DNA from 4 places in the Nocardioides ginkgobilobae genome. Region 3 is predicted to be linked to each of the others. Evidence: predicted binding sites of a transcription regulator. Region 3 holds the regulator's gene; each other region holds the start of a gene.
The links. The regulator LexA, encoded in region 3, represses DNA repair genes until DNA is damaged. The targets are predictions, from matches to a motif close to TCGAACANNTGTTCGA.
Positions count from the first base shown of each region.

Region 1 (7,142 bases), on a different contig from region 3:
CCGCCCTGGACCCGGTCACGCAGCAGGCGATCTCGGTCGTCCCCCAGGGCGGGTCGTTCACCTTCCGGAAGAAGGACGTCTCCGCGGGTCGCACCCTGAAGTCCCACCTCGACACCTTCGAGGACGCCGTCCGCGACTGGGGCCGGGACTCCGGTCACGTCGTGCCCGCAGGGCTCGGTGGGCTGGGCGTCCTCCTGGTCCTCTCCGCCGGAGCGGGGGCGGTGGCCGCGGCGTGGTTCGCCCCCGGCCCGGCCGTGCTCGGGCTCGTGCCGGGCGGCTTCGCCGCCGCCGCGCTCCCGCTGCTGCTGCCGGGCTCCGGCACCCGGCGTACGTCGTCGGGCCGGGCGCTGTGGTCGGCCGTCGGCGGCTTCGAGCGGGTCCTGTCGACACCGTCGAGCAAGCAGCGCTTCGACTTCTCCGGCCGTCGCGACCTCTACACCGCCTACGTCCCGTGGGCGGTGGCCTTCGACTGCGCGGAGGAGTGGTCGCAGAAGTACCGCGTCGAGGTCGGCGAGGACCCACCCGCGCCGTCCTGGGCGGGGTGGTACGCCGGGAGCGCGGGCTCGACCTGGACCGACCGGATCGTCGACGACCTCGACGCCAGCATCGGCTCGGCCATCTCGGCGTACGACGCCACCCAGTCCTCCTCGTCCGGCGGGGGCGGGGGAGGAGGCGGCGGTGGCGGTGGGGGCGGCGGCTCCTGGTAAGCCGTGCCCCGACCGCGCGTGCACGTCGGTCGGGGCGCCGTGACAGCGCCCGTCGACCGCGGCAGGATGGCGACGTGATCGTGCTGCTGGTCCTCCTCACCCTGCTCCTGGCCCTGGCCGCCCTGGTGGTCGTCGGCTTCAACCGGCTGCGCACCGCCGACGTGGCCGCGCAGGAGGCGCTGGGCGGGATCGACGTCCAGCTCACGCGCCGCGCCGACCTGGTGCCGAACCTCGTGGAGACCGTGAAGGGGTACGCCGCGCACGAGCGCGAGGTGCTCGAGGAGGTGACCCGCGCCCGGGCCGGGCTCGCGGCCGCCGCCGGCTCCGACGACGTCGCGGCCCGCGCGGCCGCCGACAACCTGCTCGAGCAGGCGCTGGGCCGGCTCAACGTCGTCGCCGAGGCCTATCCCGACCTCAAGGCCGACCAGACCTTCCTGGAGCTGCAGCGCCAGCTGGCCCAGACCGAGGACCAGGTCGCCTTCAGCCGGACCTACTACAACGACGCGGTGGGCACGCTCAACACGCTGGTCGCCACGATCCCGTGGATGTTCTTCACCGGCATCGCCTCGGTCGGCAAGCGGGAGTTCTACGACGCCCCGGCCTCCCACGACGCGCCGCCCGCCGTCAGCTTCTGAGCCCGCCCCTTCGGCGGCAGGCCGCCCGCACCGGGCTCAGTCGAGTACGGCCTCGAGGGTGACCAGCAGCAGCGTCACGGCGATGACCCACAGGGCGATGACCCACAGCCGGCCGTCGCGGGCTCGCCGACCCGGCGCTCGTACCTGGTGCACGGCCCCTCCCTCTCCGGGCACGTGGCCCTGAGGGGTCTTTTTACTCCTTTACCTTCCCCGTGGCGAGCGGTTTCGCCACGGATCCCGTCCTGCCACTCGCCGCGAGGTCACGCAACGGTCACGGCGCGTCCGGCTTCATACCGTTCCTGCCGCGGATCGTCCTGGTTCGGGGCCCGACCCGAGGACGACCCTGGCCAAAGCGCTGGTCGCACGTTAGGTTCGTCCGACGCCACTCCGGGTGTGGCTCAGGTCACACGTGGTTGTCGCGCACCCCATCGGCTCGACCCTCGAAGGATCACGTGTTGAAGAAGAAGCATCTCGGGACCGTCGCCTGCGCCGCCCTGGCGCTCTCGGTCCTCGCCCCCATGACCGCCTCCGCACACCCCGAGCACGGCGAGAACCAGACCGAGCAGTTCGCCGGCGAGGGTGTCGCCGGCCCCGGCTACAAGCAGCACGGCGAGGTCTCGGGCCACCTGCCCGCGGTCAACCGCGACATGCGCGTCGTCGGTGCCGCGACCGTCAGCAACCCCAGCGGCGCCGAGTCCGGCCGCGGTCGTGTCGCCGACGTCTCCGCCTACGGCGACTACGCCTACCTCACCTCCTTCCGCACCGACAACTGCCTCGGCGGCGGCGCCTGGGTGGTCGACATGAGCGACCCGAAGAACCCGGTCGAGGACGAGTTCCTGCCGACGACCCCGGGCAACTACGCCGGCGAGGGCTCGCAGGTCTTCACGCCGAAGTACGGCCCGTACGCCGGCAAGCAGCTCTTCCTGCACCAGAACGAGACCTGCGACGCCGAGATCGCGGCCGAGGCGAAGCCGGACGGGCCGAACCTCGGCGGCATCAACATCTGGGACGTCACCGACGCCGACGCGCGCACCCTGCTCGTCGAGCACGCCGGTGACTACACCGACGGTGAGGAGACCCGGGAGAACCCGACCTCGGTCCACTCGATGTTCGCGTGGAACTCCTTCGTCGACGAGAGGGTCTACGCCGTCCTCGTCGACAACGAGGAGGCGGCCGACGTCGACATCCTCGACATCACCGACCCGACCGCCCCGGTCATGGTCAACGACAGCCTCGACCTCGCCTCGAAGTTCGGCGTCGCCCAGGAGAACCCGGACAACCTGACGTCGGTCTTCAACCACGACATGACCGTCAAGCGGGTCGGCGGTCGTTACGTCATGAACGTCAACTACTGGGACGGCGGCTACGTCCTGCTCGACGTCACCGACCCCACCCCCGACGGCGTCTCGCTGATCGCTGAGTCCGACTTCGCCGCGCTCGACGAGGAGCGCCTGGCCCGGGGCGAGGAGATCAGCCCCGAGGGCAACGCCCACCAGTCCGAGTTCTCCCGCAACAACAAGGTCCTGGTCGGCACCGACGAGGACTTCAACCCCTACCGGGTCTTCGCCTCCATCACCTCCGGCGAGTTCGACGGCTACGAGTTCTCCGCCGCCTCCGCCAGCGACACCCCGGCGCTGACCCCCGAGACCCCGATCTCGGGCACGCCGACCAACGTCGGCCTGGCCTGCGAGCCGCTCGAGGCCGTCGAGGGCGGGATCGCCCTCATCGAGCGCGGCACCTGCGCCTTCCAGGTCAAGCTCGACAACATCACGGCCGCCGGTTACGACAGCGGCATCGTCTTCAACAGCGCCGCCCCCGGCTGCGAGGGCTTCATCAACATGCTGGCCGAGGATGAGGAGACCGAGTTCGTCTTCGTCCAGCGCTCGACCGGCCTGCGCCTGCTCGGCGTGGCCACCGAGGGTGACGCCGCCTGCACCACCGCCAGTCCCGCTGGCGCCGAGTCCGCCTCGGTCGACATCTCCGCGGTCTTCGACGGCTGGGGCTACGTGCGGATGTTCCGCACGGACTTCACCGGCAAGCCCGGCACCGCGGGCTCGATCCGCCAGGTCGACACCTACGCGCTGCCGGAGTCCCAGGAGCGGGCGTACGCCGAGGGGTTCGGTGACCTGTCGGTGCACGAGGTCGCGATGGACCCGCGCGAGGGTCGCTCGCTGGCGTACCTGTCCTACTACTCCGGTGGCGTGCGCGTCCTGGACTACAGCAAGGGCAAGCTCCGCGAGGTCGGCGCCTTCATCGACGAGGGCGGCAGCAACGTCTGGGGCATCGAGGTGCACAAGATGGCGGGCAAGACCTACCTGCTCGCCAGCGACCGCGACCGCGGCCTCTACATCCTGAAGTACACCGGCAAGAAGGGTGGTCGCGGCTGACGCCACGACGCTCTGGACCACGGACAGGGCCCCGGTGCTGCGGCACCGGGGCCCTGCTCCGTCCCGCGTGCGGACGCCGCGGCGCTCAGAAGACGTTGAACGGGCGGAACTGCACCGAGAGGCGTGGCCCGGAGTGCGCGACCTTGGGCACCGCGTGCTCCCACGTGCGCTGGCAGCTGCCCCCCATGACGAGCAGGTCGCCGTGGCCCATCTCGAAGGCCAGGCTCTCCCCGCCACCACGCGGGCGCAGCAGCAGCCGCCGCGGGTCGCCGACCGAGACGATGGCCACCATGGTGTCCTGGGTCGACCCGCGACCGATGGTGTCGCCGTGCCAGGCGACGCTGTCGCGTCCGTCGCGGTAGTAGCAGCAGCCGGCGGTGCGGAAGGGCTCGCCGAGCTCCTCGGCGTAGTGCGCGCTGAGTGCGTCGCGGGCCTCGGTGAGCGCGGGGTGGGGGAGCTCCTCGCCGATCATGTAGGTGTGCACGAGCCGGGGCACGTCGACCAGCCGGTCGTACATCTGGCGCTTCTCCGCCCGCCAGGGCACCTGTGCGACGAGGGCGGCCATCACCTCGTCGGCGTCGGGCAGCCACGAGCGGCGTACGTCGACCCAGGCCCCGTGCGCGAGCGGGTGCCGCTCGAGGTCGGCGAGGGAGTCGGCCAGCGCCACACCACCGGTGGCCTGCTCGGCGAAGAGGGTGCTCTGGAAGTCCACGCGACCAGGGTACGCCGGGCATCGAACACGTGTTCGACGCGGGGGGCGGCGTGTCGAGCAGCGCCTGCCTCTCCTCGGGCGCCCGTGGCCCGAGGGTGCCATCCGGACCTGGCACGTCCGGGCCGGTTTTAGGCGTTCGCCCCCGGAGTCCGCGCGGACCTGTCTAGTCTGCTCGGCGTGGAAGAGGTACTAGTACCCGACGGGCGGGCGCTCAAGCACGTCCAGGTGCGCGAGTACGTCCGCAGCCTGGTCACCGGCTCGGCGCCCGGCTCGCCGGCGCCCTCGGAGCGCGAGCTGGTCCAGCACTTCGGCGTCGCCCGGATGACGGTGCGCCAGGCGATGGACGCCCTGGTCGTCGAGGGCCTGCTGGAGCGGATCCCCGGGCGCGGCACGTTCGTGGCGCGGCCGAGGCGGATGGCCAGCCGGATCACCGGCTACACCGAGGACATGACGCGTCGCGGGATGCTGGCCGAGAGCCAGACCCTGCTCGCCCGCCGCGAGCAGGCCGGGCCGGGCGTCGCCCGCGCGCTGGCGCTCACCGAGGGCGACGCGGTCATCCACTGGCGCCGGCTGCGCCGCGCCGACGGAGTGCCCATGTGCATCGAGGACGCCTACCTCAACGAGGTGCTGCTGCCCGGCTTCCTGCAGCAGGGGATGCCCACGAGCCTCTACGACTCCCTCGAGGCACGCGGGCTGCGTCCCACGTGGGCCGAGGACTCCATCAACGCCGACAAGGCCACCGCCGAGGAGGCGACCCTCCTGGAGATCGAGCCGATGAGCGCGGTGCTGCGGCACTCGCGCCGGGCGATCTCGGGGGAGAAGGTGGTCGAGGTGTCGCGCTCGGTCTACCGCGCGGACCGGTACACGCTCTGGGTCCAGCTCGGGACCGACGGCTGACGGGGACGCGCCAGCGGACCCGTCGTCCGGTGGTCGAGCAAGCCGCGCGACCGAGGAACGAGGTCGCGACCGGCGTGTCGAGACCCTCGTCTGGTCGGGGAGGCATGAGCCCGGCGAGCCGGGGACGCGCCAGCGGACCCGCCGAGCCGGGTGACCCTCACATCCTCGGCAGGCTCCCCAGCGGCGCGACCGGCTTCCCGCTCTCCTCGCAGACCCACACCGGGTCCGGGCCGCCCAGGTCGGGGCTGATGTGCACCATGTGCTCGGCCTCCTCGTCGCACCAGTCGCACACGGGCCAGCGCCCGACGGTGTCCACGAGCGCGTCCTGCACGTCCTGGGCGACCAGCCCCGCGACGTACTGCGCCCCCTCGGGCCACTGCTCGGCCCACCAGGTGCGCGCCGAGACGGCCTCCTCCAGTGCCGAGACCGCGTCGGGGGTGGCCCGGCGTCGGGCCTCGAGGTCCGCGAGCACCCGGGCCCGGGCCTCGAAGAGCAGTGCGACGTCCACCCACCCATGAGTAGCACAGCCGCATAGGCTCGTGCGCGTGGCGATCCTCATCGACCCGCCCCAGGTGCCCGGGCACGGCCGGTTCTGGTCGCACCTGGTGAGCGACACCTCGCTCGAGGAGCTGCACGCCTTCGCCGCCTCGATCGGCCTGTCGCCGCGGGCCTTCGAGCGCGACCACTACGACGTGCCGGACGAGTGGTACGGCGCCGCGGTCGCCGCCGGCGCCCTCCCCGTAGCCAGCCGCGACCTGGTCTCCCGGCTCCTCGACGCCGGGCTGCGGGTGCGGAAGGGGACCGGTCCGGTGGGCGAGCGGGGGTAGTCCGAATCATTTCTGATGCTGGACGCGCCGCCAGCATCAGAGATGATTCGGACTACCCGACCTCGACCCCTCCCAGCGCCGCCAGCTCCGCGGCCAGGTTCGCCCGGGCGGCAGCCTCCCACCGGTCCCGGGCGTGGTCGGTGCGGAAGAGCGTCGGCCGCCCGGCGAGCGAGGCCAGCACCTGGGCGCGGCCGCGGCGGAAGGTCTCCTCGTCGAGGTGGGTGTACTCCTCGCGCACCCCGGCGACGTACGCCGCGTAGCGGTCCTGCCCGGCGGCGAGCACGGCCAGGTCGGCGTCGGAGAGCACGCAGCCCTCGACGTCCTCGGGTGCGGGGTCGTGGGTCTCGGTCATCCGCACGAGCCGGGCCACCTCGGCCGCGACCGCCTCCCCGACGTACGACGGCAGCGACCGCTCCGCCCAGGCGGCCGAGCGCTCCTCGGCGTCGCGCTCCCCGTCGTAGACCGCGTCGTGGAACCACGCCGCCAGCAGCACCTGCTCGCGCCTGAAGCCGATCCCGGCCGAGGCCAGCTCCTCGACCCGGGCCAGCACCTCCGCCAGGTGCCGCAGGTCGTGGTAGCCGGGTCGGTCCCAGGCGGCGAGCAGCTCCTCGCGCAGGTCGTCGGCCCCCACGACCGGCCACCGTGACCGCAGCTGCTCGACCAGGTCGGGCCCCGTGAGGTCGGGGTCGTCAGGGGCGTCGTCGGGTGGCACGGATCTGTCCGGGTCGGGCATCGGCCCATCCAACCCGGCCGTCCCATCGCGCGCTAGTGTGCGGGCAGGTAGAACACGTTCTCGCCCCGGCCGGGGCGTCCGAGCAGGGGAGTCACCATGGCTGCGAGCACCGACAAGATCCGCGAGGTCGTGGAGGCCTACGTCCGCCTCGTCGCCGAAGGCAAGGCCACCGAGGTCGCCGACCTCTACGCCGACGACGCCACGGTCGAGGACCCGGTCGGCACCGAGGTGCGTCGCGGCCGCG
Region 1 is NZ_BAAGUS010000001.1:416,620-423,761, reverse strand. Features, by position in the region: gene ACYVID_RS02130 (DUF2207 domain-containing protein) at 1-707, shown strand, start outside; gene ACYVID_RS02125 (LemA family protein) at 782-1,342, shown strand; gene ACYVID_RS02120 (PA domain-containing protein) at 1,798-3,729, shown strand; gene ACYVID_RS02115 (alpha-ketoglutarate-dependent dioxygenase AlkB) at 3,815-4,441, opposite strand; gene ACYVID_RS02110 (GntR family transcriptional regulator) at 4,619-5,338, shown strand; gene ACYVID_RS02105 (hypothetical protein) at 5,496-5,846, opposite strand; gene ACYVID_RS02100 (DUF4031 domain-containing protein) at 5,884-6,165, shown strand; gene ACYVID_RS02095 (HD domain-containing protein) at 6,218-6,898, opposite strand; gene ACYVID_RS02090 (nuclear transport factor 2 family protein) at 6,995-7,142, shown strand, end outside.
Region 1: a site for LexA is predicted at 4,463-4,478, ahead of ACYVID_RS02115 (alpha-ketoglutarate-dependent dioxygenase AlkB). Genes of this name have one in related genera too.

Region 2 (7,142 bases), on a different contig from region 3:
GCCACCTCGCGCTGCCGCTCGTCGCGGAACGTCCGCCGCAGCCGCTTGTGCAGCATCTCGCGGGAGTCCAGTCGCTGCCGGACCTGCGCGGGCAGTGCCGTGCGGTTCCAGGGGTGCTCGAAGTAGTGGTGGCGCAGCACCTCCCAGTCCTCGGTGAAGGAGTCGACGTGGTCGGTCCAACGCTGCCCGAGGCCGGGCTCGAGGGCGTCCCACGCCCGCAGCTGGCCGGCGCGTGCAGAGGGCAGCGACAGGGTGGTGTCGTCCTCGAAGCGGTGCTCGCGCAGCAGCTCCAGCGGCTCCAGCTCCAGCTCGCGCTCCAGCGGGCGACCGGTCTTGCGGAACAGGTCGCGCACGACCGCGGGCAGCAGGGTGTGGGTCGGCCCGGCGTCCCAGGTGAAACCCTCCTCGCTGATCGAGCCGAGCGCCCCGCCCAGGCTGGTCGCCCGCTCGACCAGCACCACCTGGTGCCCGGTCTTGGCCAGCCGTGCGGCCACGGCCATCCCGCCGAAGCCGCCACCCAGGACGACGACGCGGCTCACGCCGACGCCTCGGGTCCGACCTCGACCTCGCGGGCACCCGTGAGGGCCAGGAGCTCGGCGTACGTCGTGGAGAAGACCGCGGCCGGGTGGCCGGCCGCCGCCCAGACGACCTCGTGGTCGGCCAGGGCGCGGTCGAGGTAGGTCGGCACGGGGGAGGGGTGCGCGAGGGGGGACACACCGCCGATGACCTGGCCGGTGTGCTCGCGGACGAAGTGGGGCGAGGCACGGCGCAGCCGGGGCACGCCGATCCGCGCGGCGGTGGCGGCCGTGTCGACGCGGTGGGAGCCCGAGGTGAGGACCAGGACCGGGCCGTCGCCGGTGTCGAAGACCAGGCTGTTGGCGATCGCGCCCACCTCGCACCCCAGCGCCTCGGCGGCCAGCGCGGCCGTGTGCACGGCGTCGGGGAGCACCACGATCCGGCCCGTCCCGCCCAGCCGGCGGTGCTCGGCACGGAACCGCTCCACCCCGGGGTGGTCGGCTGCCGCCGCGGCCGCCGCGTCGGGGGGCTCGGGGGAGAGGGGCTCGGCAGGCATGGGTCAGACCCTAGGAGGAGGAACGGGCGGGACGGCAGGTGGTCCGCCGAGGTCGTAGAGTCGGGGCGTGAGCAGCGACGTGGACGCGAGGGTCGAGGACGCACCGACCGGGACGACGACCGCGCACCGGGTCTCCCTCTGGTTGCTCGGTGCGGTCCTGGCGCTCGGGCTGCTGACGGTCGCCCTGGTGGGCCTGCTGCGCGAGCAGATGGTGCTCAACTGGGCCGAGGGCCACCGGCAGGCGCGCGAGATCGTCGCCCAGCGTGGTCTGGACTACCTCATGGACGAGCGACCGATCGCGGTGCCGCAGTTCTTCGCCGTCTCCGCGGTGCTCTACCTCACCGTGGCCTCCCTCGTGGCGGTGCTCGCGATGTTCTACGCCAACGGCCACCACTGGGCCCGGGTCTGCCTGACCGTGCTGCTGGTCATGACCGTGATCGCGACCGGCTCGGGCCTGCGGGTCGATCCGCCGCTGACCTTCTCGGTGCTGAGCGTCCTGGGCATCGTGCTGGTGGTGGCGCTGCTCGTGGCCATGTGGCACCCGCGCACCACCGACCACCTGCGCGCCACCCGCGCCCGGGTCGACTCCGGCGCCGTCTGAGCCCGGACCTGGGCTGAGCGCACCGGCGAGCCCGGGGAGGCCTAGCCGGCGCGGTGCTGCAGCAGCCCCGGGCTGAGGGTGCCGACCGGGTGCGGCACCAGGCCGAGGGCCTGCTCGACCACCGCGAGGAAGCGGTCGGCGTCGCGGACCAGGTCGTCGGCCTCGCGCTCGGTGACGGCCCGTCGCGACCCCGCCTCGGCCGCGGCGCGCTTGGCCGCGCCGGCGGAGAAGAAGCCGGCCCACTCCGCCATCTCGGGGGCGACCTCGGCCAGCAGGACCCAGGCGTTCTTCTGCCGCTTCCCACGGGTCGGCTGGGGCCGGGCCCGTGCGGCCAGCAGCGCGGCGGCCGCACGCAGGGCTGCGACGTGGGCGCAGGCGTAGCGGGTGGGGACGTCGCGGGTGCCCATCGCCTCGGCCAGCGACTCCGCGGAGCGGGCGAGGTAGGAGTGGGTCGTCGCCGGCAGCACGTGCGGCGCGTAGGTCGGGTGCGTGGTCATCGGGGCTCCTCGGGTGGGATCGGGGTGGGGTGTGGTCGGCGGGTCTGGTCGTCGGGCCCGACCTGGGTGGTCCGGCCGGGGGCTCGGCCGGGGTGCTCAGTCGGTGCAGCCCACGAGCTGCCACCGGTCCTCGACGGGGTCGTGACACAGGTCGAAGGTGCCGGGACCGACGCCCCCGGCCGGGCCGCGGCCGGCCTCCACCCGCCACAGCCGCCGCTCGCCGAGCAGCTCCTCGAGGGTCGTGCCGCCCGGCTGCTGGCTCGGCTGTGGAGAGGGGTCCTCGGAGCCGAGGACGGCCCGGACCCCGCCGTGCTGCCACCACGCGCCGGTCTCCACCCAGTGCGCGAGCACCCCGCGCACCTTCCACAGCCGTCCGCGCCACAGGAACTGGACCGGACCCTCCTCGGGCCAGTCCGCGACCGGTCCGCGCCGCACCTCCACGGGCTCGTCGTAACGTCGCACCACGCACCTCCTCCGCACCTCGGGTCGAACAGTGGATCGAACACGTGTTCGACCACGGTGACGACGGTACTCCCGACCTCCGACAGTCCGTCAAGCACGTGACGGCCTCGTGGCGACCTCTTGACGACCGGCCGTGCCGAGGGGCTATGGTGACGCCTTCTTCGAACACGTGTTCGACGGATCGAGCCGGTGCTGGACCGGGGTCGGTCCGTGCCGACCGGGTGCGAGGAGTGCCGTGTCCGGGGTCGAGACCGATGCGAGAGGTGTGCCGTGCCCGACCCCTTTCCCCACCTCCACGTGGCCTCCGGCTACTCCCTGCGCCACGGCGCCTCCCTGCCGCCACGGCTGGTGGAGCGCGCCGTCGAGCACGGCATGGACGTCCTGGCCCTCACCGACCGCGACGGGGTCTACGGCGCGGTCAAGTTCGCCAAGGCCTGCCTGGCCGCGGGCATCGCCCCGGTCCTCGGGGTCGACCTCGCCCACCAGCCCGGGGGAGCGGGCCCGGGTCCCGGCGTCCTGGCCCCCTCGCCCCGACCTCGTACGCCGGTGCGCGGCGGTGCCTTCCGCGACCCGCGGCTGCCCCGCGTCACGGTCCTGGCGCACGCCGCCGGGCCCGGCGGTGGACGGGGCGGCTGGGCGGCGCTGTGCCGGCTGCTCTCGGCCACCCACCTGGCCGGTGAGCGCGGCACGCCGATGCTCGACCCCGACGACCCGGAGGTCGCGGGCCTGCTGGTCTCCGGCGACCTAGTGGTCCTGCTGGGCCCCGGCTCCCTGCTGGGCCCGGCGGTGGTGGAGCGGCGCGACGACCTGGTCCGGGCCGAGCTGGCCCGCTGGCGCGGCCGCGTGCCCCGGGGCTGCCTGCAGGTCGAGCTGGTCTCCCACCGCACGCCCGGCAGCGCGGCGCACGCCGCCCGCCTCGCCCAGATCGCCGCGGAGGTGGGCCTGCCCACGGTCCTGACCAACCAGGTGCGCTACGCCGAGCGCCGCGACGCCCTCACCGTCGACGTCCTCGACGCCGCCCGCCGGCTGGTCGCGCTCGACCGGCGCCACGTCGACCGCGCCAACGCCGAGGGGCACCTGAAGTCCGGTCCCGAGATGCGCCTGGTCGCCGAGGAGGTCGCCCGGGCCGCCGGCGGCGGCCCGGCCGAGGCGGCCCGGCTGCTGGCGCGCACCCGTGCCCTGGCCGAGCGCTGCGCCCTCGACCCGGCCTCCGACCTCGGCCTGGGGGAGGTGCACTTCCCGGAGTTCGAGCTCGCGCGAGGGCAGGGCGAGGCGTCCCGGGGCCCGGCCGCTGACGCGGACACGCTCCTGCGGGTCCGCTGCGAGGCAGCGATCGGCGGCCGCTACGGCAGCAGCGGGCTGCAGGTGGTGTGGAAGCGGCTCGACGACGAGCTCGCCACGATCCGCGAGCTCGGCTACGCGTCGTACTTCCTCACCGTCGGCGACGTCACCGACCTCATCCGCGACCTCGGGGTCCGGGTGGCCGCGCGCGGCTCGGGCGCGGGCAGCCTGGTCAACTACCTGCTGGGGATCTCCGGGGTCGACCCGATCCGCCACCAGCTGCTCATGGAGCGCTTCCTCTCCCCGCTGCGCCAGGCGCTGCCCGACATCGACGTCGACGTGGAGTCCGCGCGCCGCACCGAGGTCTACGAGGCGATCCTCGACCGCTACGGCGGCGAGCGCTGCGTGTGCGTCTCGATGATGGACACCTACCGCGTCCGACACGCCGTCCGCGACGTCGGTGCCGCCCTCGGGATGCCGCCGCTGGAGACCGACGCGATCGCCAAGGCCTTCCCGCACATCCGTGCCCGCGACGCCCGCACCGCCCTGCGCGAGCTGCCCGAGCTGCGCGCCGGCGGGCTCGGCGAGGAGCGGCTGGACCTGATGTTCTCCCTGGTCGAGCGGCTCGACGGGCTGCCGCGCCACGTCGCGGTCCACCCGTGCGGGGTGCTGCTCTCCGACGCCACGCTGCTGGACCGCACCCCGGTCGAGGCGTCCTACGCCGGCTTCCCGATGAGCCAGTTCGACAAGGACGACGTCGAGGACCTCGGCCTGCTCAAGCTCGACGTGCTGGGGATCCGGATGCAGTCCTCGATGGCGCACGCGGTGGCCGAGATCCGCCGGGTCGAGGGGGTGGAGGTCGACCTCGACGACGAGACGCAGGTCCCGCACGACGACCCGGCGACCTACGAGATGGTCTCGACCGCCCGCACCCTCGGGATCTTCCAGATCGAGTCCCCGGGCCAGCGCGAGCTGGTCGGCAAGTCCGGCATCGAGAGCTTCGAGGACGTCATCACCGACATCTCGCTCTTCCGCCCCGGGCCGGTCAAGAGCGACATGATCACCCCCTACCTCGAGGTCAAGCAGGGTTGGCGGCCCGCGCGCTACCTCCACGAGGACCTGCGCCCGATCCTCGGCCCGACCCACGGTGTCGTGGTCTTCCACGAGCAGGTCATCGAGATCATCGGCTGCTTCGCCGGTGTCACGTTCGCGCAGGCCGACGAGCGGCGCCGGGCGCTGGGCAGCCGCGAGGGCATGCTCGACACCAAGGTCTGGTTCTTCCCCCGTGCGCTGGGCCGCGGCTACCCGCTCCACGTCGTGGAGGAGGTGTGGTCGGTGCTGGAGGCCTTCGCCTCCTTCGGCTTCTGCAAGGCCCACGCCGCGGCCTTCGCGCTGCCGACCTTCCAGTCGGCCTGGCTCAAGGCGCACTGGCCGGCGCACTTCCTGGCCGGGGTGCTGACCCACGACCCGGGGATGTACCCCAAGCGGCTCATCCTCGAGGACGCCCGCCACTGCGGCATCGAGGTCCTGCCCCTCGACGTCGCCGCCAGCGGCAAGGAGTACTCCGTGGAGGTGGTCGAGGAGGGCGAGGGTCCCGGTCCGACCGCGCCGTGGTGGCGCGATCCCGACGGGGACCGGGGGTCCGGGGGCGGAGCCCCTGGTGGACGTGAGCGTGGGGACCGGGGGTCCGGGGGCGGAGCCCCTGGTGGGGGGTCCACGGGGGGCGGAGCCCCCCGTGTGTGGGGGATCAGGCTGGCGCTCTCGGAGGTCAAGGGCATCAGCGAGGCCGAGGTCGACCGGATCGTCGCGGCCCGGCCTTACCACTCCCTCACCGACTTCTGGCACCGCGCGCGGGTCTCGCGCCCCGTGGTGGAGCGGCTGGTGCTGGCCGGTGCGTTCGACTCGACCTACGGCCTGGGGGCCGCCCCCGACGGGGGAGAGGTACGCCGCCGCGGCACCGTCACCCGGCGCGACCTGCTGCTCCAGGTCGCCGAGCTCGACCGGCACGGCCGCGCCCTCGAGCGGGCCGCGGCCCGGGGCCGGGGCCGTCCGCGCTCGAGCGGGCGCACCCGGGCCCAGCAGGTCGCGCAGGCGGCTGCGGCCCGCAACAGCACCGACGCCGACGTGCGAGACCGGCAGCGGGAGGCCGAGCCGGTCGGCGAGCGCGACCTGCGCGGCGACCGGCGCCCCGACGACGTGGGGGCAGCCGGTCCGGCAGCCGGTCCGGTCGGGGGCCCCACGGGCATCTGGGGCCGCTCGCTGGCCCAGGCCCGCACCGCCCCGGTGCCCGAGCCGGTGGAGTCGGTGCAGCTGGCCCTCGACCTCGGCGACGCGCCGGGGGAGGGCGAGGTCTCCGGGCTGCCGGAGATGAGTGCCGAGGAGCGGATGCGCGCGGAGCTGGAGATCCTCGGCCTCGACGCCAGCCGGCACGTGGTCGACACCTACGGCCCGTTCCTCGACGCGCTCGGGGTGACCCGCAGCCGCGACCTGCTGGGGCAGCGCAGCAAGGCCGAGCTGCTGGTGGCCGGGGTCAAGGTCGCGACCCAGACCCCGCCGATCCGCTCGGGCAGGCGGGTCGTCTTCCTGACCCTCGACGACGGCACCGGCCCGGTCGACGCGACCTTCTTCGAGGACGCCCAGGGCCCGTACGCCGCCACGGTCTTCCACTCCTGGCTGCTGCTGGTGCGCGGGGAGCTGCGGCGCACCGGCCACCGGGGGGTCTCGCTGCGCGCCACCGGCTGCTGGGAGCTGCCGGTCCTGCACCGGACCTGGCGCGAGGAAGGGGTCGAGGCGGTGCGGGCGGCCATGGCGGTGGTGCCCGAGGGCTTCGGCGGGGTCGGTGTCGAGCTGGCCGGGCCGGGGGCGGCCGAGAGCCGCGCGAGCCGGCCGGTGATGGCGCGCCCGCAGACCTTCGGCGACGCCGAGGACGCCGGGCGCCCCACCGCGGGCGGCATGGGCCAGCGCCGGGTGCTGGTGCACTCCAGCGGGTTCAAGCAGTCGCCGTACTCCGACATCAAGCCGGCCGGCGACGACACCCGCGACGTCGCCCGCAAGCTGTGGCACCGCAGCCCCGGGAGCCCGGGGTGAGTCCCCGACGTCGTGCGCCGGCAGTGGCGAGCCACGCCCTAGGGTGGGTCCCATGTCTGGGGCCAGCAGCGAGCAGCGTCGCAACGTCCGCACCGCCGTGGTGTGGGACGACCTGCAGGAGATGCTCGGCGGTGACGGGGGG
Region 2 is NZ_BAAGUS010000002.1:327,012-334,153, forward strand. Features, by position in the region: gene ACYVID_RS03880 (phytoene desaturase family protein) at 1-539, opposite strand, end outside; gene ACYVID_RS03885 (YbaK/EbsC family protein) at 536-1,072, opposite strand; gene ACYVID_RS03890 (hypothetical protein) at 1,140-1,673, shown strand; gene ACYVID_RS03895 (SAV_6107 family HEPN domain-containing protein) at 1,715-2,170, opposite strand; gene ACYVID_RS03900 (DUF6504 family protein) at 2,267-2,635, opposite strand; gene ACYVID_RS03905 (DNA polymerase III subunit alpha) at 2,903-7,000, shown strand; gene ACYVID_RS03910 (methyltransferase domain-containing protein) at 7,053-7,142, shown strand, end outside.
Region 2: a site for LexA is predicted at 2,794-2,809, ahead of ACYVID_RS03900 (DUF6504 family protein). Genes of this name have one in related genera too.

Region 3 (7,142 bases):
GCGCTGACGGCCTTCCTGCTCCTGCGCTCCGACCCGTGGAACACCCCGCGCATCTTCACCTGGCTCAGCGGCTCGACCTACGACCGCGAGTGGGCCCAGGTGCTGCCCGTCCTGGTGCTGCTGGCGGTCTCGCTGCCCCTGGCATGGATGGCGCACCGCGAGCTGGACCTGGTCGCGCTCGACGACGAGACACCGCGCCTGGCCGGCATCGACCTCGAGCGGCTGCGCCTGGTCGCCCTCCTCGCCGCAGCCCTCCTCACCGCCGCGGCGGTCGCCGCCGTCGGTGTCGTCGCCTTCGTCGGACTGGTCGCGCCGCACGCCGCCCGCGCCCTCGTCTCCGGCCGGCACCTGCGGGTCCTGCCGGTCGCCACGCTGCTCGGCGCCCTGCTGCTCTCGCTCGCCGACACGCTCGGACGCAGCGTCATCGCCCCGGCCCAGGTGCCTGCCGGGCTGGTGGTGGCGGCCATCGGTGCGCCGTACTTCCTCTGGCTCCTCCACCGCTCGCGGGCGTGAGGGGCGGCGAGCGGGGACAGTCCGCCGCTACGCCGGGTCGTCCGGCTGCTCGCCCCGCTCCTGGTCCCACTCCTCGGCGAGGTCGTCGGCGCGGCGGTCGAGATCGAGGGCGAACCACACCGTCGTGCCACCCGCGTCGCGCTCGGAGCCCCAGCGGTCGGTGAGCGCCTCGACCAGCATGAGGCCGCGGCCGTAGACCGCGAGCGGGTCCTCCTCGCGCGTCGGCTCGACCACCTCGCCCTGACCGCCCCGGTCGCGCACCAGGACGGTCAGCACCCCCTCGAGCAGCGAGAGCCGCACGTCGGCGACGGTGTGCGCGTGGTTGACGGCGTTGGTCACGACCTCCGAGAGGCACAGCTGCGCGGTCTCGACGATCTCCTCGCCGACGCCCCAGGTCTGCAGCTCCTCGCTGAGGAAGGCCCGTGCCCGGCGGGGCGCGGTCGGCTCGGGCGGCAGCCGCAGGCTCGCGGTGCGGGCACCCGGCTCCGCGGCCGCCTCCGTCTCGGCGAGCTCCTCGGCCAGGTCCCGCGAACGACGCGAGCGCGCGTCGGCGATGGCATCGGCCGTACGCCGGGCCGCCGCCTCGAGGAGGTCCGGACCCGCCGAGCCACGGTCGGGGGTCGTCTCCAGGACGACCAGCAGCCCACCGATCGGCGACCCGGTGCCGGGCAGCGGGACCACCGCGAGCACGGACCCACCGCGCTCGCGCTCCTGCTCGACCAGCCAGGGCCACCGCTCCTCGAGCGTGGAGAGCTCGGCATGGATGGCCTGTCCGGTGCGCACCACGTCGGTGAGCGGCACGTCGTCGTAGGCGTCGATGTGGCACCACTCGGGCTGGTGCGGCACCGGGTCACCCGCGTCCGGCCCGGAGGTGAAGCGCAACCGGCGTCCCCCGCCCTCGGTGAGCGCCAGCCCGACCCGGCACACCCCGGGCAGCAGGGCGAGGTCCGCCAGGACCGCGTGGGCGATCTCGTCGACGTCGCCGGCGCCGCTCGCCTCGAGGAGCGCCGACTCCAGGCGCGCGAGTGCGCCCGACGGCGCGCCCTGGCCCTGCGCCGCCGGATCGACCTGCCCCTGGTCCGGCATGACCCCGAATGTAGCGAGCGCCCCCCCCACCCGGTCAGGGACCGAGGTCCCGTGCCGACCGGCCAAGAGACACCCGCGTGAGGATCCGTGACGGTGCAGGGGTGGGTGTGGCGGACGTCGACCACAGGGCACCGCGGCACCCCGGCGGTTCGACCCGGCCGGGCGGCGCCGGTCGGGAACAATGGCACGGTGGCCGGGAGTGCGGGGAGCAGTGCGGGGAAGCGGGCCGGGTCGCGGCGCGGCCCGCGCCGGCGCTCTCGACACTCTCCACGGCTGCTGCTCCTGACCGGCGGCATCACAGCCCTGGTGGTCGCCTGGGGCTACCTCGTCTGGGCCGCCATCGACTTCGGTGCCGCTGCCCGGGCCGGTGAGCAGGTCGCCTGGGCGTTCCTGGCGCTGGCCTCGCTCGGTGCGGTGGCCTGCCTCTTCGCCGGGCTGATGCTGGGTGTGCGGCTGCTGCGGATGCTCGGCGTCCTGTCGCCGCAGGCACTGGGCGAGCCGGTCGACCCCGATCGAGCGCCGAAGCCGAAGGGCGGCAAGCGCGCCGCGCGCTAGCGACGAGCACCGGGCACGGGACCCTGGCATGCGGCCTGGCGGAGACCACCGAGGGGCGGGCCCGGGTGGGCCCGCCCCTCGTCTTCCCCGTGGTTTCGCCGGCCGGGGTCGAGGCGACCGGCGAAGTCTGTGTCGTGCTGTGGGTCTCGTGGCTCGCTGCGCTCGCACCTCGACCAGCGGTGGTGCTGCGCCCGCGGTCCCGCGGGCTCAGTCGGCCGCGGGCACCAGCAGTCGCTGGCCGGCGACGAGCATCCCGCCGTCGAGGTTGTTGAGCTCCTGGATCGTGCTGATCATGGCGCGCACGTCGCCGTCGTCGGTGCGGGCCGCGGCGATGTCCCACAGGGTCACGCCGCTGCCCACGACGATGACGTCGGTCGGGACCGGCTCGCCCTTCTCCGCGGTCGCTACCGAGACACCGGCGAACGCCACCGCGACGGCCACCGCCACCAGCAGACCGACCAGGAAGACCACGAGCCGGCCGCGACGGGTCAGCCGCAGCTCACCGCGACGGCCGTCGGCGTACGTCGCGGGGCGGGAGGTGCGGGTCGGGGCTGCTGCTGCGGGAAGGACCATGGTGCTCATCGGGATCTCCTGGGGAAGGCGGAGTGGGCTGCGCACCGATGTCTACTGACGGCCACCGACAGTCCCGGTGTGGCGCCGGTCAGGGAGGACCGGCGACGACTCCGGAGCTGCGGCTCGACCACCAGTTCGATCGAACACGTGTACGAGACTAGATCAGGTGTTCGAACGAGATCAAGGGGTTGGGCGAACAGATGTTCGACCTCATCCCTGCGGGCGAGCCCGCCCCACCCGGGTCAGCGCGTGCGCAACGACCGGCGCCCCTGCGCGGCGAAGAGCGCCGTGCCGCGGGCCGCGAGGCCCGGCGCGAGGGAGACGGAGCGCATGAGCGCACCACGCCACACGGGCACCGTGCGCACGACCCGGTCGGACCCGACCATCCCCACGGCGACCTCGGCGATCTCCTCGACCGTGAGGATGCGTCCGCCGGAGTGGACCAGGGCGGCACCCAGACCCTCGGGGTCCTGGGCGTCGAGCATCGCGGTCCGCACGCCGTCGGGGCAGACCGCGTGCACGCGCACCGAGCGCGGCGTCTCGGCAGCCACGGACATGCTGGCCGAGACCGCGGCCGCCTTCGTGGCGGCGTACACGCTGTAGCCCGGCACGGGGCCCAGTCCGGACAGCGAGGCAATGTTGACGATGTCGCCCCCGGCGGGGCCGAAGCCGTCGAGAGCCGCGCGCATCCCCCAGAGCACCCCGAGGACGTTGACCTCGACCACCCGGCGCACCTGCTCCTCGGACAGCTCCGAGAGCCGGCCGTCGTCACCGACGCCCGCGTTGTTGAACCACGCCGCGAGCCGGCCGTGACCGGCGGCCACCTCGGCCGCGTGCCGGTGGGCAGCGGGGTCCCGGACGTCGTGCGCGAGCCCCGCGACCGCACCGATCTCGTCCGCGGTGGTCGCGGCTCCCGCGCCGTCGACATCGGTCACCACCACCGACCACCCCTCGCGCACCAGGCGCTCGGCGATGCCCCGCCCGATCCCGCGGGCCCCTCCGGTCACGACGGCGCTGCGCTCGTTCACCCCCGCAGTCTCCCGTACGTCGGCGCGCGCGACGCCGCTCGTCCCAGCCCCCGGTCGCACGCCCCTCCGGCGACCGGCGCGACACGCCGGTTCGAACACATGTTTGATCGTTGTCGGTCCCGGGGCCTAGCGTGACCCCACTGGGTCCGACCCCTCGGACCCACCTGCGCCCGCACCCGCGCCACCCCCTGGAGGACCCATGGCCACCAGCCACGACGACCCGGCCACCGGCAGCACCGACACCCCGGGCACGCCCGGCACCCCGGGCGCGGTCACCACGCTGCCCGACGGGCCGCCCGACGCCAGCGGTCTGACCGCCCGGCAGACCAAGGTGCTGGAGACCATCCGCGACGCCGTCGCGCTGCGGGGCTACCCGCCCAGCATGCGCGAGATCGGCCAGGCCGTCGGCCTCACCAGCACCTCCTCGGTGGCCCACCAGCTCAAGGTGCTCGAGGAGAAGGGGTTCATCAAGCGCGACGGCAGCCGCCCCCGCGCGCTTGAGGTGTTCCTGCCCGAGTCGATGGCCGCCCGCCGATCGATCTCCTCGGCCGACGACACCGGCATCGACGAGACCGGGGTCGGCGACTCGCTGCCCGCCGCCTCCTACGTCCCGGTCCTGGGCCGGATCGCCGCGGGCGCGCCGATCCTCGCCGAGGAGCAGGTCGAGGACGTCTTCCCGCTGCCCAAGCAGCTCGTCGGCGACGGCCAGCTCTTCCTGCTGGAGGTGCGAGGCGAGTCGATGATCGACGCCGCGATCTGCGACGGGGACTACGTCGTGATCCGCCAGGCGCAGACCGCCGACAGCGGCCAGATGGTGGCGGCCATGATCGACGGCGAGGCCACGGTCAAGACGCTCTCGCGCAAGAACGGCCAGGTCTGGCTGCTCCCCCACAACGACGCCTTCGACCCGATCGACGGCACGCACGCCACGATCCTCGGCATCGTCACGGCGGTGCTGCGCAAGGTCTGAGGGTCTCGACGCCCGCTCGCCGGCGCGTGTCCGAGGGGTGAACGGACGGTGCTCACATCACGGAACCCATGACGTAGCCAGCCGGGTGTCGTTGGATGAGGCGTGATCTCGATCCAGCACTCCCCCGGGCAACCCGAGCACGCGTCGAGCGAGCCGGCACGACAGGGTCAGGCCCTCCCCCGACGTACGGTCTTGGCCACCGGAGCCGTCGCCGCCACCGCGGTGACCGCTGCGGGTGCCGCGCTCGCGAGCAGCCCGGCCCGCGCGGCCGACGGCACCGCGGACCGGGCCGGCGACACGTTCACGCTGGGGAAGCGTGAGCACCGGGTCTTCCAGCACGGCGTCGCCTCCGGCGACCCGCTCCCCGAGGCCGTCCTGCTCTGGACCCGCGTCACGCCCACTCCCGAGGCGACGCCGGGCTCGGGCAGGGGCGGGCCGGTCACCGTGCGGTGGGAGGTCGCCCGCGACGCACGGTTCCGGAAGGTCGTGAGCAGCGGACGCTTCCGCACCAGCGCCGCCCGCGACCACACGGTCAAGCTGGACGCGAAGGGCCTGCGGCCGGAGACCGAGTACTTCTACCGGTTCAGCGCGCTGGGCCAGCGCAGCCCCATCGGTCGGCTGCGCACCGCTCCGGGCGAGCGGGCCACCCCCGACAACCTGCGTCTCGGCGTGGTCTCCTGCGCCAACCTCGAGGCCGGCTTCTTCAGCGCCTACCGCGGTCTCGCCGAGCGCGACGACCTGCACGCGGTGCTGCACCTGGGCGACTACCTCTACGAGTACCCCACCGGCGACTACGGGCTGGGCCCGGACAACGTCGTCGTGCGTCCCCACGACCCGCCCACCGAGATGGTCAGCCTCGAGGACTACCGCCGCCGGCACGCCAACTACAAGAGCGACCCCGACCTGCAGGCGCTGCACGCCCGCTACTCCTGGATCGTGACCTGGGACGACCACGAGGTCACCAACGACCAGTGGAAGGCCGGCGCGGAGAACCACCAGCCGGGCCCTGCCTCCGAAGGAGGAGAGGGCGACTACAAGGTGCGGCGCGCCCGCGCCCACCGCGCGTACGACGAGTGGATGCCGGTCCGGATGGACGGCACCGCGCGGCTCGACGACGGCGCCCGGCTCTACCGGCGCCTGCGCTTCGGCGACCTGGCCGAGATCTCGATGCTCGACCTGCGCACCTACCGCGACGAGCAGGTCGCGACCGCCCTCCCGACCCCCGTGCCTGCCCTCGAGGCCGAGGTGAGCGACCCCGAGCGCACCATCACCGGTACGCGGCAGATGGAGTGGCTCAAGGACGCCCTGAGCCGCGGCAACCGCACCGCGCAGTGGAAGGTCATCGGCAACCCGGTGATGATCGCGCCGGTCACCTTCGCCGACCTGCCCAACCAGCTGCTCGACCCGATCAGCGACGTGACCGGTCTGCTCCCGAAGGACGGGCTGCCCTACAACGTCGACCAGTGGGACGGCTACACCGCCGACCGGCGCGAGGTGCTGGGCCACATCCGCGACAAGCAGGTCAAGGACGTGCTGTTCGTGACCGGTGACATCCACTCGGGGTGGGCGTGCGAGCTGCCGCTGGACACCTCCACGGTGCCGGTGGTCGGCGACTCCTACGGGGTGGAGTTCGTCTGCGCCTCGGTGACCTCCAACAACCTCAAGGACATCACCGGGGCCCCGCAGGCCTCGCCGCTGGTGGAGACCACGATCCTGGCCAACAACCGGCACATCAAGTACCTCGACTTCGACTCCCACGGGTTCTCCGTGCTGGACATCACCGCCGAGCGCGCCCAGATGGACTGGTACGTCATCGGCGACCGGGCGGTCGCCGACACCCCGATCACCTGGTCGGTGAGCTACGAGACCCGCGCCGGCACCGGCCGGGTCACCCCCGTCGACGCCCCCCTGGAGGCCTGATGTGCGGCTGCGGTGACGTCCAGCACGGTCCGGCGACCCGCGAGCGCCGGCTCGCGGAGCTGCGCGCCTCCCGACGTACGGTCCTGACCGCCGCGTCCGGGTTGGCCTTCTCCTCGGCGCTGGCCGCCGGCACCGCTCCGGCCGCCGCCGCGGGCCGGAGGTCGGCCGGGGACGCCGCGGACCTGCGCTGCTACGTGCTCGTCGTCGACGGCTGCCGCCCCGACGAGATCGACAGCGGGCTCACACCCAACCTGCTCGCGCTGCGCGAGGAGGGCATGTGGTGGCCCCGCGCGACCTCGATGCCGGTGATGGAGACCATCCCCAACCACGTGATGATGATGACCGGCGTGCGCCCCGACCGCTCCGGCGTGCCGGCCAACTCCTTCTTCGACCGCGAGCTCGGCGAGATCCGCGAGATGGACCAGCCGAGCGACATCAAGGTGCCGACCGTCATCGAGCGGCTCAACCGCCGCGGCCTGACCACCGGCACGGTGCTC
Region 3 is NZ_BAAGUS010000013.1:107,663-114,804, reverse strand. Features, by position in the region: gene ACYVID_RS13270 (iron ABC transporter permease) at 1-513, shown strand, start outside; gene ACYVID_RS13265 (ATP-binding protein) at 541-1,599, opposite strand; gene ACYVID_RS13260 (hypothetical protein) at 1,789-2,154, shown strand; gene ACYVID_RS13255 (LysM peptidoglycan-binding domain-containing protein) at 2,362-2,736, opposite strand; gene ACYVID_RS13250 (SDR family oxidoreductase) at 2,970-3,755, opposite strand; gene lexA (transcriptional repressor LexA) at 3,955-4,725, shown strand; gene ACYVID_RS13240 (alkaline phosphatase D family protein) at 4,918-6,645, shown strand; gene ACYVID_RS13235 (alkaline phosphatase family protein) at 6,645-7,142, shown strand, end outside.

Region 4 (7,142 bases), on a different contig from region 3:
ACCGGGACGTGCATCGCGACCTCGTCGTGGACGCGCGCGACCGGCAGCCCGTCGGTGATCCGACCGGCCAGGGCGGACTCGGACGGCGCGGCGAGCACCAGCACCCGCTGCGCACCGAGCTCCTCGACCTCCGCGGCCAGCGCGCCCGCCGCGTCGCCGGTGGCGAAACGGATGCGCTGCCCGAGGGTGTCGTGGACGAAGGAGCGGGTCATGCCACGCCCTGGTCCTGTTCGCCGGACCCGCGGCTGAGGACGGCGGTCAGGGCGGAACGCAGGGCGCCGACCGGGTCCTCGGGGAGCGTGCGCGCCCGCCACGCGACGTGCTTGTCGGGTCGGACCAGCAGGGCCCCGCTCTCCTCGACCTCGCGCCGGCGGGACCAGTCGTAGTAGAGGTCGGTGACCTCGCGGCCCGGACCGATGACGACCGCCTCCACGGGCACCCCCAGCTCCTCGGACACCGTCCGCGCGGCGTCCTCCCACGCCTCGCCGGCGATCCCGGTGATGACCGTGAAGCGGTGGTAGGGCGCGAGGTCCATCATCGCGACCTTGCGGACGTTGTCGCCCACCCACGCGTGCGGCAGGTGCGAGCCCGGGACGGTCGAGGCCTCGTAGTAGAGGTCGGGGTCGCGGGTCGGCTCGGGCCGCGCGCTGCCGTCGCCGACGACGGCGCTGGACTCGTAGAACTGGCCGAGCTCGACGCCGTGCGCGTTGAACTCGTAGTGCTTGAGCTCCATCGCCTTCACCAGCGCCTCGCGCTTGGCCAGGCCCTCCGGGGTGTTGAGCTTGCGCTCCTCGATGGCGGCGAGCATCTCCTCCTCGGTCTCGGCCTCGGTGACGCCGAGGGCGACGAAGAGGTCGACGAACTCGCGGCTGGACCGGTTGGCGCGCTTGACGATCCGCTCCGCGACCGGTGCCCGCTCGACCGAGTAGGTCTCGAGCAGCTCGGGACCGGCCTGCCCGCGCAGCACCGCGGCGATCTTCCACGCCAGGTTGTAGGAGTCCTGGATCGAGGTGTTGGAGCCCAGGCCGTTGCTCGGCGGGTGCCGGTGGACGGCGTCCCCGGCGCAGAAGACGCGGCCGGACTGCAGGTGCGTCGCGTACATCTCGTTGTTGCCCCACAGCGACGTGCCCGTGATCTCGACGTCGAGGTCCGGCATGCCGAGCAGGTTCCGCACGATCTGCTTCGCCGCCGCCTCGTCGACGGTCGGCGGCTCCTCGTTGATGTCGTAGCCCCACACGATCAGCCACTCGTTCCACGGCCGGACCATCCGCACCAGGCCCGCGCCGATGCCGCCGACGTTGGAGCCGGGCTGGATCACCCAGTAGAGGACGGAGGGCCGGTGGTCGCAGTACGCCGCGATGTCGGCCTTGAAGGTGATGTTCATCGACCCCGCGATGTCCATCGCACCCTCTTAGGGCAGGCCGATGTCGGCCGCCACCTGGGACCGCGCCCCGTCGGCCCCGATGAGGTACTTCGCGCGGATCGTGTACTCCGCACCCGTCAGCCGGTCGCGCACCTGCACGTCGACGCCGTCGGCGTCCTGGGTGTGGGAGAGGTACTCGGTCGAGAAGCGCGCCTGGGCCCCGCGGGCGCTGGCGTTGCGCACCAGGATCGGCTCCAGGTAGTTCTGCGGGATGTCGACGGTCAGGCAGGGCGACTCGCGCTGGTAGTCGGCCTCGCGCTCGGGGCTGGTGCCCCACGTGAGGATGCGGCCGATCTCCTCCCCGGCGATCGAGGTGCAGAAGACCGTGTCGCCGATGAGGTGGTGGGGTGCCGCGTCGGCGAGCACCTGCTCCTCGATGCCCATGTCGCGGAAGATCTCCATCGCCCGCTGGTTGGTGATGTGGGCCCGCGGCGTGTTCGCGGTCCAGCGGTACTTCGTGATCATGATCGTGTCGATCCCGAGGCTGGCCAGGAAGAGGGCCGCCGAGGATCCGGCAGGTCCGGAGCCGACGACCAGCACGTCAGTCTCCACGGTCGGGGTCGTGGGCAGCGCGGTCTCGGCCTGGCCGTCGTCGAACGTGGGCACGGGTCCACCTTCCTGGGCCGGTCGTTCGCCGGCACACCTGCGAGTGTCGGCGGTCACACCCACGCATCCCAGGCTCGCGTCGCATGAGGGCCGGAACACGCAACCCTGGCCGATCCAGGCATCTGGCGCTGGATGGTCGAGCCAGCGAGCGACAGCGCCCCCACTCGCTGGTCGAGGTGCGAGGAGTGTCAGCGACTCGCCACGAGACCCCGGTACGCCGGTCGCCCTGCTGTCATCCCGTGGTTGCTCCCTGGGTCACCGCGGGTGGGTCGTGGCGCGTTCGCGCCGCAGCAGGTCCTGATCAACGGGAAAGCGTGGTCACCGTGGCTGCCGCTTGGGCCTCTTGGTTGCGGTCGGCTGCTGCCTCGCCCTGCGCTGGGGTGCTCGCTTCGGTCGGGCTTCGATCGGCCCGCCAGAAAGTCGCCTTCTTGCTGCTTTGACCTGGGGAAACACTGTCAATCGAACGTGTGTTCGACTACACTTTCACCATGTCCACCGGCTCCCTGCTCGACGCGATCCGCGCCGCCAAGGCGCGTGAGGACGACGCGGCGCGGGAGCTGCTGATCGGGGTCGCGCAGTGGGCAGACCGCCACACGACGGGTGCGTTGATGCCGGACCTGTACGGCACCTACTCCCACCCCGACGAGGACGCCTACGACGCCGCGGAGTCGGCGTGGATGTCCCGGTTCGGGATGCCCGGTGCGGACACGATGCTCCAGCTGGCCGGTGCCGGTGCCCCGGAGGTCTCGGACTTCGCGGTCACCGAGCTCGCCACCGCTCTGGGCCGGACCGGGGAGTCGGGGCGGCTGCTGGTCGGCGACGCGGTCGAGGCCAAGCACCGCCTCCCGCGGGTATGGGCCCGGCTGGCCGCAGGCCAGGTGACCGCGTGGCGGGTCCGACAGCTGGCCCAGGCCACGAAGGCCCTGTCGGAGGAAGCGGTGGGGTTCGTGGACGCCCAGGTCGCCCACGTCGTCCACACCGCCGGCCCCATCACCGTGAACAGACTCGTGCTGGAAGCCAGCACGCGGTTCGACCCCGAGTCAGTCGAGGTGCGCGAGTGCGACACCCGCTCCAACCTCTACTTCGACCTCGACCTGGGCACCCCGGCCACCTGCGTCGGCACCGCCTCCGCCGTCAGTGCCGACGGACTCCTCGACCGCGCCGACGCCGAAGACCTCGAAGCAGCCATCCGACAGATCGCCCACCAGCTCCTGCTCGACGGCTCCACCGACACCCTCGCCATCCGCCGCGCCAAAGCCCTCGGCTACCTCGCCCGCGGCCAAGACACCCTCCCCGACACCGACCCCGAGGCGACCGAGGCGACCGAGGCCGAGGCGACCGAGGATGGTCGAGCAGCGAGCGCCAGCGAGCGTCGTCGAGACCGCGCAACCCACAAGCGCACCGCACCCCGCCGGGTTGTGGTCCTGACCGTCCATCTCAGTGATGCAGCGCTCACCGGCGTACCGCAGGTCGACCCCGTCACCGGCAAGCTCGGCCTCAACCTCGCCCGAGTCGAGAACCACCGCCAGCTCCTCACCGCCGACGCCGTCCGCGAGTGGTGCGGTGTCCCCGGCACCCAGGTCATCGTGAAACCCGTCATCGACCTGCACGACACCGTGGCGGTGGACTCCTACGAGGTCCCCGACCGCATCGCGGCCCGCGTGAAGCTCACCAGGACCACGTGCTCGTTCCCCCACTGCCGCAGACCCGCCGAGTCCGCCGACCTCGACCACACCGTCGAGTACGTCCCACCCGACCAAGGCGGACCACCCGGCCAGACATCGACCGACAACCTCGCTCCGCTCTGCCGGCACGACCACCGAGCCAAGACCCACCCCTCCCCGACAGGCAGACCCTGGGCCGTCCGAGGACTCTCACCAGGCCACTGGCTCTGGACCAGCCCCCACGGCCACCGCTACCTCGTCCACCCCGACGGCACGACCCCACTCTGAGCACCAGCCCACTCTGAGCACCACCCGCTGAGCAGGCATGAGCAGGAGCGCGGTGACAAGGGCGCGATGACGACGGTCCTCCGTGCCCGGGGGTCGCCGAACGGGGGAGTCAGGTGAGCGAGCGGGCCAGGACCGCCCGGCGACGCACGTCGGCGGCGCGCTCACCGAAGCGGGCGGTGAAGGCGTTGGAGAAGTGGGCGGCGGAGGCGAAGCCGCAGTGGTGCGCGACCTCGGCGATGGTCATCGAGCTGACGGCCGGCTTCTCCAGCATCGTGCGCGCGAGGTCGAGCCGTCGGGCCAGGACGTGCTGGGGAAAGGTGGTGCCGAGCTCGGCGAAGACCCGCGACAGGTGCCGCGGGCTGAGGCCGATGGCGGCCGCGACCTTGGAGGCCGACAGCGACCGGTCGCGCAGGTGGCGCTCGATGTAGGCGCGGGCGGCGGCGGCGTACGCCGTCGGGCCGTCGGGCCGGCCGGGCGAGGCGAGTGCCCCGACCAGCTCGAGCAGCTCGCCCTCGCGGACCACGACGGGGTCGTCCTCACGGACCGCCGAGCCGACCAGGCGCGCCAGCGCCTCGGCGTACGGGTTCTCGCCGGAGCCGAACGGCACCACGACCGGTCGGGGCAGCGCGGCGATGCCGGTCGCCTCGGCGAACACGTCGTGCGGCGCCTTCAGCACCAGCTCCTCGAGACCCTGGGAGAAGCCGCGCATGAACGGGCGGTCGGCGTCACAGACCAGCAGCTGCCCCGGCTGGAGGGTCCGCACCCCGTCGTCGTGGTAGTAGAACTCCTCCCCGCAGACCCACCACCCCCCTGTGGGAGCCTGGATCCCGTGACCGAGGAGCAGCCGCGCGCGCGGAGGGGACGCCCCGGCCACGACCGCGCGGCGGTCCTGGCGGCGGCGGTGGCGCTCTTCATCCGCAAGGGGTACGACGCCACCACCATCGACGACATCGCCAAGAGCCTCGGGGTCACCAAGTCGGCGGTCTACCACCACGTCGACTCCAAGGAGGAGCTGCTCTCGGCGGCCCTGGCCGAGGCGCTCGACGAGCTCGACGCGACCGTGGCCGCGGCGACCCAGGCCGACGGCCCCGCGACCGAGCGCCTGCACGAGGCCGTGCGCCGCAGCGTCGAGGTGCTCGTGGCCCACCAACCCGCCGTGACCCTGCTGCTGCGGGTGCACGGCAACACCGCCACCGAGGTCGCCGCCCTGGAGCGCCGGCGCCGCATCGACCGCGCCCTCGCCGGGCTGGTCCGCGACGCCGTCGAGGAGCGCGGGCTGCGCGGCGACCTCGATCCCGACGTGGTCAGCCGGCTGCTCTTCGGCATGGTCAACAGCCTGGTGGAGTGGTACCGCCCCGACGGCCCGGTCAGCGGCGAGCAGCTGGCGCAGGCCCTGACCGCCCTGGCCTTCGAGGGCCTCGACGCCCGCTAGCGACCAGGATCCGTCAGCGGGGCGGGCGGCGGTCCACGATCCGGCGCATCTTCCCGACCGAGCGCTCGACGCTCTCGGGTTCGACCACGTCGACGCCGACCGAGACCCCGATCGAGCTCTTGACCAGGTGCCGCAGCTCGGCCCCGGCCTGACGACCGGCCTCCGTGTCGACGCCCTCGCGCCGCTCGACCAGCACCGTGAGGCTGTCGAGGTTGCCCTCGCGCTCCAGCACGCACTGGAAGTGCGGCGAGAGCGCGGGCAGCTTCAGCACCAGCTCCTCGATCTGGGTCGGGAAGAGGTTCACCCCCCGCAGGATGATCATGTCGTCGGTGCGCCCGGTGACCTTCTCCATCCGCCGCATCGTGCGCGCGGTGCCCGGCAGCAGCCGGGTCAGGTCGCGGGTGCGGTAGCGCAGCACCGGCATCGCCTGCTTGGTCAGGGAGGTGAGCACCAGCTCGCCCTCCTCGCCGTCGGGCAGCACCTCGCCCGTCACGGGGTCGATCACCTCGGGGTAGAAGTGGTCCTCCCACACGTGGAGGCCGTCCTTGGTCTCCACGCACTCGCTGGCCACGCCGGGCCCGATGACCTCCGAGAGCCCGTAGATGTCGACCGCGTGCATGTCCAGGCGCTGCTCCATCTCGCGGCGCATGTCGTTGGTCCACGGCTCGGCGCCGAAGATGCCGACCTTCAGCGAGGTGCTGCGCGGGTCGATCCCCTGCCGCTCCATCTCGTCGACCACCGAGAGCATGTACGACGGCGTCACCATGATGATGTCGGGGCGGAAGTCCTGGATCAGCTGGACCTGCCGCTCGGTCATGCCCCCGGAGACCGGCACCACCGTGCAGCCGAGCTTCTCCGCGCCGTAGTGCGCCCCGAGCCCGCCGGTGAACAGCCCGTAGCCGTAGGCGTTGTGCAGGACGTCGCCGACCCGGCCGCCGGCCGCGCGGATGCTGCGGGCCACCACGCTCGCCCACACCTCGAGGTCGTCGTGGGTGTAGCCGACGACGGTCGGCTTCCCGGTCGTGCCGGACGAGGCGTGCACGCGCGCGACCTGCTCGCGCGGCACCGCGAACATCCCGAACGGGTAGTTCTCCCGCAGGTCGGCCTTGGTCGTGAACGGCAGCTTCGCCAGGTCGGCGAGCTCCTTCACGTCGTCGGGGTGCACGCCCGCGGCGTCGAGCGAGGCCCGGTAGTGCGGGACGTTGTCGTACGCGTGGCGCACCGACCAGCGCAGCCGCTCGGTCTGGAGCGAGCGCAGCTCGTCGAGCGAGGCGGTCTCGATCGGCTCGAGGTCGCCGGGGCGCGGGCTCAGGTCCTGCATGGGTCAGTCCTCCTGGAGCATGGGGCGGCGTATCGGATGGTCGAGCAGGCGAGCGCCAGCGAGCCGTCGTCGAGACCGCGTGAGATGACTGTGGTCGGCGACCACGGACAGGTGCGGCGGTCTCGACGACGCCCTCGCTGGCGCTCGGGCTGCTCGACCCACAGTGGGCCTCACCACCGGTAGAACCCCTGGCCGGTCTTGCGGCCCAGCCGGCCCGCGGCGACCAGGTCGCGCAGCACCTGGGGCGGCTCGAAGCGCGGGCCGAGCTCGCGGGCCAGGTGCTCGGCGATGGCCAGCCGCACGTCGAGGCCGACGAGGTCGGTGGTGCGCAGCGGACCCACCGGGTGGCGGTAGCCCAGGGTCATCGCGGTGTCGATGTCCTCGGCGGAGGCAACCCCCTCCTCGAGC
Region 4 is NZ_BAAGUS010000006.1:65,567-72,708, reverse strand. Features, by position in the region: gene ACYVID_RS07735 (maleylacetate reductase) at 1-212, opposite strand, end outside; gene ACYVID_RS07730 (aromatic-ring hydroxylase C-terminal domain-containing protein) at 209-733, opposite strand; partial or broken gene ACYVID_RS07725 (FAD-dependent oxidoreductase) at 893-1,963, opposite strand; gene ACYVID_RS07720 (HNH endonuclease signature motif containing protein) at 2,518-3,981, shown strand; gene ACYVID_RS07715 (AraC family transcriptional regulator) at 4,091-4,744, opposite strand; gene ACYVID_RS07710 (TetR/AcrR family transcriptional regulator) at 4,811-5,413, shown strand; gene paaK (phenylacetate--CoA ligase PaaK) at 5,427-6,734, opposite strand; gene ACYVID_RS07700 (3-hydroxyacyl-CoA dehydrogenase family protein) at 6,905-7,142, opposite strand, start outside.
Region 4: a site for LexA is predicted at 2,489-2,504, ahead of ACYVID_RS07720 (HNH endonuclease signature motif containing protein). Genes of this name have one in related genera too.